DNA from 3 places in the Hydrogenophaga luteola genome. Region 2 is predicted to be linked to each of the others. Evidence: predicted binding sites of a transcription regulator. Region 2 holds the regulator's gene; each other region holds the start of a gene.
What was found. The regulator sigma-54, encoded in region 2, starts transcription at its own class of promoters, with help from an activator protein. The targets are predictions, from matches to a motif close to TGGCANGNAANCTGCTTT.

Region 1: a site for sigma-54 is predicted at 1,630-1,647, ahead of ACFOPI_RS00435 (pilin). Genes of this name have one in related genera too.
Region 3: a site for sigma-54 is predicted at 1,596-1,613, ahead of nifH (nitrogenase iron protein). Genes of this name have one in related genera too.

Annotation. Positions count from the first base shown of each region.
Region 1 covers NZ_JBHRXX010000001.1:95,614-98,886, forward strand. The annotation lists gene tfpZ (TfpX/TfpZ family type IV pilin accessory protein) at 1-164, opposite strand, end outside; gene ACFOPI_RS00430 (pilin) at 252-800, opposite strand; gene ACFOPI_RS00435 (pilin) at 1,033-1,584, opposite strand; gene ACFOPI_RS00440 (3',5'-cyclic-nucleotide phosphodiesterase) at 1,773-2,576, opposite strand; gene ACFOPI_RS00445 (CHASE2 domain-containing protein) at 2,612-3,273, opposite strand, start outside.
Region 2 covers NZ_JBHRXX010000004.1:162,051-165,323, forward strand. The annotation lists gene lptB (LPS export ABC transporter ATP-binding protein) at 1-658, shown strand, start outside; gene ACFOPI_RS09935 (RNA polymerase factor sigma-54) at 671-2,290, shown strand; gene ACFOPI_RS09940 (THUMP domain-containing class I SAM-dependent RNA methyltransferase) at 2,287-3,273, shown strand, end outside.
Region 3 covers NZ_JBHRXX010000009.1:7,023-10,295, forward strand. The annotation lists gene ACFOPI_RS18800 (NAD(+)--dinitrogen-reductase ADP-D-ribosyltransferase) at 1-680, opposite strand, end outside; gene ACFOPI_RS18805 (hypothetical protein) at 698-1,306, opposite strand; gene nifH (nitrogenase iron protein) at 1,744-2,625, shown strand; gene nifD (nitrogenase molybdenum-iron protein alpha chain) at 2,720-3,273, shown strand, end outside.

The DNA.
Region 1 (3,273 bases), on a different contig from region 2:
AGGAAGAGGTCTGTTCCCCCTGCCAACATACGGTAATCAGCCGGGTACCAGAAGCCGAATACGAGCACAGCCAACACCGAAGCCACGGATGCAGACAGCACCAGATGCACTCCTGCTGCCTTGGCTCTGGTGCCCAATGTATTGAGAAAACGCGAGTCAGTCATTCGCACACACAAGCAACAACAAGTCCAGTCCCCCAATCCTACGCGAACCTCACACTTCCCTGAAATTGTGCAACGACGATGCAGGCGTCATCGACATTCGGTAGGCGCAAACCGGGAGGGCAGCGCATTGGCGGGAATACTGATGGTCATTCCCCTGGCTGTAGCTACAGTATTTGCAGAAGATGCGCAGGCCCAGTCGACGGAACCGGTCTCGCCGGAATAGGTTGAAGACAGCACGGTGTCGAGCGCCACAAAATCACTGCCAACAGATACAAAAGGCTTGAGCATCATCACCGAATCATCAGGAATTGCACCGACGTTTTGACGATTGAAGGTAATCGATATTTCACCGGTTGTCGCATCAATCTGAACACCACTCACGTACTTACTCGTAAGCCCATTGCTTCCATTGGCCTCATTGTAGGAGCCAGCCACAGCCGCCAACTCAGTCTGTGTCAATGCAGCAGTGGCCACCGCCTGCTTAGCATCGGAAGCCAGTGAAAGCCCCTCGACAATGCGTGAACGGATGGTGTAGTCTTGGTATGCAGGTAGCGCAACAGCCGCCAAGATGCCAATGATCGCAACCACGATCATCAATTCAATCAGCGTGAATCCTCGATGGTAGTTGGAATTCATTTGCACCTCAAAGAATGTATTTTCGTGATTCCAAAATAAGCAGGTTGCATGCCAGGCGCTAAGACTTCTCCAAAGAGATACGTCATTCCATCCGCAAGCAGTTCATTAATCCCATTGACGCTCTCACACAATCGACAGGCTCAGTATCGACTTAACTCATCAGAAACTGACAAAAAAAGGGGCACCGCAGTGCCCCCTTGACATCAGTCAACCTGAGATCAATGTGCTTCTATCAGCGGCACTCGCTGGGCGCGAACTTGGCAGGCAGAGTACCCGCCGTGAGGCCGGTGGCCATGCCACGAGCCGTTGCCACGGTATTGGCAACCGATGCGCAGGCCCAATCGATGGCACCGGTCTCGCCGGAGTAGCCGGCACCCAATGCGGTATCGAGCGCCACGAAGTTGCTGGTGCCCACGGACATGAAGGGCTTCAGATTGAGTGTCGCGCCGTCGGGAATGGCACCCACGTTTTCCCGGTTGTAGGTCACCGTGATCTCACCCGTGGTGGCATCCATCCGCACGCTGGACACATACTTGCTGGTCGCGCCCGTGCTACCGCCTTGCGCGTTCCACGAAGTGGCCAGTGCTGTCAGCTCGGTCGCGGTGGTCGCGCTGGTGCCGATCTGAGTTTTTGCATCGGCGGCAACCGACAGACCTTCAGTGATACGGGCGCGGATCGTGTAGTCCTGATACGCCGGCAGCGCCACCGCAGCCAGGATACCGATGATGGCCACCACGATCATCAGTTCGATCAGGGTGAAACCTTTTTGCAGGGAACGCTTCATTGAAAAACTCCTTGGAGGGGGTTGTGGGTTGAGGACGGGTGTGTCATCGCATGGAGCGTGCCAACCCGATTTGCCCTGCTTTTTGCGTGCTTTTTCACGCACCGCCCCCGACCAGTGACGATTTGTGTCCTCTGTCGCCGGCAGTCACTGACAATTTTTGTCACCCGCCGTTCGCGGGACAAAATTTGTCAGAGGTCGAAGGTCTGCCCAGCGCTGAGCCAGCGGATGTCGTGGCGCACGTCATCGGCCCGGTTCGGCGCGTCGTCGAAGCGGCGAATCTCTTCCATGATCAGCCCGGTCTCGGCCGGCTTGGTGTGCGTGATGTAGATCGGGAAGCGGCGGCTGCGGTCGATCTGGTCCAGTTCGTCGGCCAGCGAGCTGGGCGCCAGGTGCAGGCTTCGCTGGGCCAGTTCGCGCTCGCGGTCGCTGAAGGCGGTCTCGATGATCAGCATGGCCACATCGATCCGGTTGACGCGCTGCCAGAACGCCGGGTTGCGCTCGGTGTCGCCGCTGAACACCCAGTGGCCGCTGGGGCTGTTCACCGCGTAACCCACCGCGGGCACGGTGTGCACCGCCGGCAGCACTTCGATGTCTTTGCCCCCCACGCACAGCAGCTCGCCCACGGTGATCGGCACGAAGCGCATCAGCGGGGTCTCGGCACTGGGAATGGTCGAAAAATCGGGCCAGATCAGGTTGTTGAAGATGTGCACCTTCAGCGCGGAGATCGTGCCTGGAAGGGCGTGCACCACCAGCGGCGCAGCGCCGGCCGCCAGCCGCCGCGCGGCCACCGCATCGAGCATCAGGGGCAGGCTGGCCACGTGGTCAAGGTGGGAGTGGGTGAGCAGCACATGGTCGACCCGCGCCATTTCGTCGAGGCTGAGGTCGCCCACCCCGGTGCCGGCGTCGACGAGCACGTCGTCATCGAGCAGGAAGGAGGTGGTCCGGCAGCCTTGCGAAATGGCGCCTGAGCAGCCCAGTACGCGTACCCTCATCAATGTTCCAGGAGTTGGTGGCCCGTTCGGGCGGTTTATTTGGTGTCGAACGCGGTGGAGCCGTCCCAGTCCGGGGGCGGAGGCTCGACCCGCATGGAGACTACCCGTTCGGCGTAGAGCCGGTAAAGGACTTTTTTGGCATTCTTCCGCTGCAGCTTCTCCAAATGAGCAAGGCAGCGGTCCCAGTTCTGTTGGCGCCAGGCCTTCAGGGCCTGCTCCCATTCTTTCAACTCGTCTGAAAGTTCCGGCGTCAGCTGATCAGCAGCGCACAGCGGCGTGTGGATGGCCACGGCCTGTGCCTTGCCCTTGACACGCACACGGTCGAGCTCCTGCCAGACAAAGTCGGGCGCCTGGCGGCGCGTGGATTCGCTGGCCACCACATCGACGCCGTACACACGGGTCAACCCCTCCAGCCGCGCTCCGAGGTTCACAGCGTCGCCGACCACTGTGTAGCTGCGCCGCACGTCCGAGCCCATGTCGCCCACGCACATGTCACCGGTGTTCAGGCCGATGCCCACGCCGATGTCGGGCAGATGTACCGCCGCGCGCTCGCGGTTGATGGCCGCGATCTCGGCCGCCATGTCCAGCGCAGTCAGCACGGCCAGTGCGGCGTGCCCCCGGGTTTCGACAGGGGCTCCCCAGAAGGCCATCACGCAATCGCCCATGTATTTGTCGATGGTGCCGCGGTGCTGGCGAA
Region 2 (3,273 bases):
GGGCGAGGTGGTCGGTCTGCTCGGTCCCAACGGTGCCGGCAAAACCACCTCGTTCTACATGATCGTCGGCCTGCTGCGGGCCGATGGTGGCGAAATCCTGCTGGACGACCACCGCATCGAATCCCTGCCCATCCACCGGCGCGCCCGGCTGGGCCTGGGCTACCTGCCGCAGGAAGCATCAATCTTCCGAAAGCTGACGGTGGCGCAGAACGTGCGCGCGGTGCTGGAGCTGCAGCAGGACGCCAACGGCCAGCCGCTGTCCGCGCGCGAGATCGACGCCCGCCTGGACGAGCTGCTCAAGGAGCTGCGCGTCGACCACCTGCGCGATTCGCCCGCGCCCGCCCTCTCGGGCGGTGAGCGCCGGCGCGTGGAGATCGCCCGCGCGCTGGCCACCCGCCCGCGGTTCATCCTGCTGGACGAGCCTTTCGCCGGCATCGACCCGATCGCGGTGCTGGAAATCCAGCACATCATCAGCTTCCTCAAGTCGCGCGGCATCGGTGTGCTGATCACCGACCACAACGTGCGCGAAACCCTGGGCATCTGTGACCACGCCTACATCATCAGTGACGGTCATGTGCTGGCCAGCGGGACCACCGCCGAAATCATTGAAAACGCCGAGGTGCGCCGCGTCTACCTCGGCGAGAACTTCCGCATGTGACGGGATGAGCGGATGAAGCAAGGTCTGTCGCTGCGGGTGTCGCAGCACCTCGCGCTGACGCCACAACTGCAGCAGTCGATCCGGCTGCTGCAGCTGTCCACGCTGGAGATGGCCCAGGAGGTCGAGCAGATGCTCGACGAGAACCCGTTCCTGGAACGTGGCGAGGAGCTGGCCGATCGCGAGGATTTCGGCGTTCAGACGGCGGACGCGCCGGTGGTGGCCGGCGAGCAACTGGAAGAAGCGGCGCAGCCGGTGGTTGAGCCGCGCAGCGCCGAGCCGGACACCCGCACCGCCCCGGCCGACAGCGCGGACAGCACCGGCGACGACGTCGAGAGCCGGCTGGACGGTGCGACCCCGGTCGAAGAGAGCTGGGAAGGCGACGGCACGGTCGAGATGGCGCCCGACGACAGCGAGTGGGGGGGCGAAGCGCCTGCGCGCAACAGCGGCTCCGGCAGCGAAGACGACGACACCGCCACCGCCGCCGACCTGGCCCGTGTGCCGGTCAGCCTGCAGGACCAGCTGCACGACCAGGCGCGCTGCCTGCGCCTCTCGGACGAGGACAGCGCGGCGCTGTACTTCCTGATCGAGTCGCTCAACGACGATGGCTATCTGGAGGACAGCCTGCACGAGCTGGCCCGCGCCTGCTGGCGGCTGACCGCCGGCCGGCCCGCCGATGAGGAACCGCGCTTCGACGAGGTCGAGGCGATCGAGCGGCGCCTGGGCATCGCCCTGCAGTGGCTGCAGCAGATGGAGCCCACGGGCGTGGGCGCGCGCGACCTGGGGGAGTGCCTGCGGCTGCAGATCATGGACCTGCGCAACACGCCGGCGGCCCGTGCGGCGCTGGCGATCTGCGAGCAGCCGCTGGAGCTGATGGCCAAGCGCGACATCAAGCGCCTGTGTGCGGCCACCGGGCACGACGACGAGACCGTGCGTGCGGCGCTGACGCTGATCGCGCGGCTCGAGCCCAAGCCGGGGCGCCGCTTCGTCGACGTCGAGCGCAACGTGGTGGTGCCCGACGTGATCGTCACCCGCGCCGGTCGCGGCTTCAAGGTCTCGCTCAACGCCGAGGTGATGCCGCGCCTGCGCGTGCACGACGTTTACGCCAACGCCCTGCGGGGGCGGCGCGAGGCCGGCGGCGAAGCCGGCCACGCGGCCATGCAGCAACGGCTGCAGGAAGCGCGCTGGTTCATCAAGAACATCCAGCAGCGCTTTGACACCATCCTGCGTGTGTCCTCGGCCATCGTCGAGCGCCAGCGCAACTTCTTCATGCACGGCGAGCTCGCCATGCGCCCGCTGGTGCTGCGCGAGATCGCTGACGAGCTGGGTTTGCACGAGTCCACGATCAGCCGCGTGACCACGGCCAAGTACATGGCCACGCCGTTCGGCACCTACGAACTGAAGTACTTCTTCGGCTCCAGCCTGGGCACCGAGACCGGCGGCAATGCGTCGAGCACCGCGGTGCGTGCGCTGCTCAAGCAGTTCATTGCCTCCGAAGAGCCGTCCAAACCGCTGTCGGACAACCAGCTCTCGGACCTGCTCAAGGAGCAGGGCATCGAGTGCGCGCGCCGCACGGTCGCGAAATACCGCGAGGCGCTGCGCATCGCGCCCGCGAACCTGAGAAAAGCGCTTTGAACTCCCTTTCCCTGTTCCTTCCTTGCGCCGCAGGGGTGGAAGACTACCTCGCGGCCGAGGTCACCCGCATCACCGGCGAGACCGCTGTGCAGAAGTCGCGCGCTGGCGTGGCGCTGCAGTCCTCGTGGCGCGACGCGCTCAAACTCAACCTGCACAGCCGGCTCGCCCAGCGTGTGCTGGTGCAGCTCTGGCACGGCGGCTACCGCAGCGAGAACGACCTCTATGCCGCGGCCAGCGAGGTCGCGTGGGAGATCTGGTTCACCCCGCAGCAGACCATCAAGGTCGAGGTCACGGCCCAGCACAGCCCGCTCAAGAGCCTGAACTTCGCGGCGCTCAAGATCAAGGACGCGGTCTGCGACCGCTTCCGCGACAAACGCGGCGAACGCCCCAGCGTCAACACCACCTGGCCCGATGTGCGACTCTACGCCCACCTGACCACCGACACGGTGAGCCTCTACATCGACACCTCGGGCGAGCCTCTGTTCAAGCGCGGCTGGCGCGAGGACAAGGGTGATGCGCCGCTGAAGGAAACGCTGGCCGCGGCCATGATCGCCGCCACCGGCTGGAATGGCGCCGAAGCCGAGTCGCTGGACGACATCGTGCCGCTGTACGACCCCTGCTGCGGCAGCGGCACGGTGGCCATCGAGGCGGCGCAGATCGCGCTGCGCGTGGCGCCCGGCCTGCAGCGGCGTTTCGCCTTCGAGAAGCTGCTGCCGTTCCAGCCGCACGTCTGGCACGCGCTCAAGGACGAGGCCGCCAAGCAGCGCCGCGATTGGCCCGCCGGACGCAAGCCCATCGTGTTCGGCAGCGACGTGGCCTTCCGCATGGTCGACTTCGCGCAACGCAACGCCGAGCGCGCGGGCGTGGCCTTTGCGATGGAACTGCGCGGCGGCGACGCGCTGCAGCGCATGCCGCCCACCGACAAGCCGGGTGTGATGCTGCTGAACCCGCCCTATGGCGAGCGCATTGCGGCGGCTGGCGTG
Region 3 (3,273 bases), on a different contig from region 2:
ACACTGAACGAGACCAGGTTGTTCAGGCGCACGGTGCAGTGGCGCGCTTTCAGGCTGCCGGCCACCAGCTGTTCGTCGCAGCGGGTGCTGCCGCGCCACAGGCGCAGGTGCGTGGCCGGCGCTGCGGCGACGCCGGGCACACCCAAGCGCTGCAGCGCCCACTGGCAGAACTCGTACAGCAGGTCCAGCTGCTGGTGGATGTTGTTGTTGTGCAGGCGGCTGAAGGTCTTCTCTTCGAGGTAGGCGATCCAGCCCGGCGAGGGGAAGCGCTGCAGCGGCTGGCGGTGGTGCGTGGGCACCAGGCCGAACCGGCTCTCGACCCAGCCCTTGAGCACCGCGCCAGCCGGACCGCCGCTGTCCATGCCCCAGCCCTGCAGCAGCTTGCGCCAGCTGCTTCGCCAGCGTCGGCGTTCGGCCGGGTCGAGCGCCGCGGCCTCGTGGGCGGCCGGGGCGCGCAGGCCGAAGGCGATGTCCAGGTAGTGCACGAACACCTCCGACGCGTCGCTCAGGTGCTCGCAGCGTGCGAGCAGGCCGAACAGGCCGGGGTGCGTCTCGCGCGTGCCGGCGATGGACAAGGGAACCGGGTGCGCGTTGAACGCGGTGCCGGCCAGCACCCGGGACGGCACGCCGACCAGGTTGGTGCTGTACCAGCGGTGCGGCTGGACCGGTTCATCGTTCATCGGGTCCGGTCAGGCGTTCAGACCGGCCGGTTCTCGTTGACGTTGCGCACCGGCCCCATCAGTGCCAGGCCTTCGTCGTAGGTGATGGTGTCGAAGGTCACGTCGTACTTGAGCGCAGCGTCGGCCACGGCGTCGAGCTTGCCCGCGGTGTCCTTCTTCTTGAGGTCGCCCTTCTCCAGGTAGAGCAGCTCGAGCATCTCGTTGTAGACCGTGTTCTCCAGGATGGGCAGCACGTAGAACATGGCGCCCTTGTAAGGCACCTGGTACTTCTTGGAGAGGTCCATGTTGTCGCAGAACAGGAAGTACTTGCCACCGGCGCTGAGCGTGTCGCCCAGCGTCTCGGCCACGTCCTTGAGCGATTCGAAGGACAGCAGCCAGCCGCAGAAGAAGGGCAGGTGCTTCTCGCCGGCGCGGGCCACGGCCATGACCTGGTCGCAGGTGAGTTCGGGCGGGCGGGCCTCGTCGGCCATCTTGGCCGCAAAGCGCAGCGCCAGTTCGCCACGGAAGCCGAAACGGCCCTCGACGTGGGTCGGCGCCTTGAGCACCGGGTTGAGCATGCGGCCTTCCTGCTGAAGGCGGGCAAAGGCGGTGTCTTCAATCGCGACGGGGGCGGTCAGGGTGGTCATCACAGGTTCCTGGTGGGTTGGGAAAGAAAGTTCTCACCGGCCCTGTCTGCAATGAACGTACCAGCCCCTGCATGGCCCACGCGCGCGGTACGCGCGCGCGAAAGCGCATCAAACCCGACACAAACCCGTCGGCACCGGCCCCGCCCGGCGTGCCGTTTGCGACGCGCCAGGCGGGCTTTGTCGCATTCGGAACAAAGCCCGATGGCGCTGTTCAAGGGTCACAAAAAATGCCGGTTTTCCCTATGAAGAACAGGCACTTGCGGTGTGTTTGAAGCGGGCTGGAAAGGCATGGCACGGAAGGTGCAAAGGAGTGGCTGCGCGGACACAAGTCCGGCCGATGCGTGATCCAGATAAGAAGACCTATAGGCACGTCAGGCTGACCTGGTCGCGGTGTATCGCAACCTTGGTTTCAACCCTTCCTTGATTGGAGTACTGACATGGCTTCCCTACGTCAAATCGCCTTCTACGGCAAAGGTGGCATCGGCAAATCGACCACTTCCCAAAACACCCTGGCCGCCCTCGCCGAGATGGGCCAGAAGATCCTCATCGTCGGCTGCGACCCCAAGGCCGACTCGACCCGCCTGATCCTGCACGCCAAGGCCCAGGACACCATCCTCTCGCTGGCCGCAGAAGCCGGTTCGGTGGAGGACCTGGAGCTGGAAGACGTCATGAAGATCGGTTACCGCGACATCCGTTGCGTGGAGTCCGGTGGTCCCGAGCCGGGCGTGGGCTGCGCCGGCCGCGGCGTGATCACCTCGATCAACTTCCTGGAAGAAAACGGCGCCTACGACGGCGTGGACTACGTGTCCTACGACGTGCTGGGCGACGTGGTGTGCGGCGGCTTCGCCATGCCCATCCGCGAGAACAAGGCGCAGGAAATCTACATCGTGATGTCGGGCGAGATGATGGCCATGTACGCGGCCAACAACATCTCCAAGGGCATCCTGAAGTACGCCAACAGCGGCGGTGTGCGCCTGGGCGGCCTGGTGTGCAACGAGCGCCAGACCGACAAGGAACTGGAGCTGGCCGAGTCGCTGGCCAAGATGCTGGGTTCGCGCCTGATCCACTTCGTGCCGCGCGACAACATCGTGCAGCACGCCGAGCTGCGCCGCATGACGGTTCTCGAATACGCGCCGGACTCCAAGCAGGCCCAGGAGTACCGCACCCTGGCCCAGAAGGTCCACGGCAACGCCGGCAACGGCACCATCCCCACCCCCATCACCATGGACCAGCTGGAAGACCTGCTGATGGAGCACGGGATCATGAAGACCATCGACGAGTCCGAAGTCGGCAAGACCGCTGCCGAACTGGCCGCCTGAGCGCCAACTGAAAGAAGCGACGCTTCCACCCGACGCCTGCGTGGCGCCGGGGTGGGGCCCGCCCCCCCGATCCCCACATCCAATGGAGTGACCCATGACCGCCACCGTTGAAGAGCGCAAGGCCGCGAACAAGGCCCTGATCGATGAAGTGCTCAAGGCCTATCCCGAAAAGATGGCCAAGCGCCGTGCCAAGCACCTGAACACGTACGAAGAGGGCAAACCCGACTGCGGCGTGAAGTCCAACATCAAGTCGCTGCCCGGCGTGATGACGATCCGCGGCTGCGCCTACGCAGGCTCCAAGGGTGTGGTCTGGGGTCCCATCAAGGACATGATCCACATCTCCCACGGTCCCGTGGGATGCGGCCAGTACAGCTGGGCTGCGCGCCGCAACTACTACATCGGCATGACCGGTGTGGACACCTTCGTGACGATGCAGTTCACCTCCGACTTCCAGGAGAAGGACATCGTCTTCGGCGGCGACAAGAAGCTCGACAAGATCATCGACGAGATCCAGGAGCTGTTCCCGCTGAACAAGGGCATCTCGATCCAGTCGGAGTGCCCGATCGGCCTGATCGGCGACGACATCGAAGCCGTGTCCAAGAAGAAGAGCAAGGAGTACGAAGGCAAGACCATCGTGCCCGTGCGCTG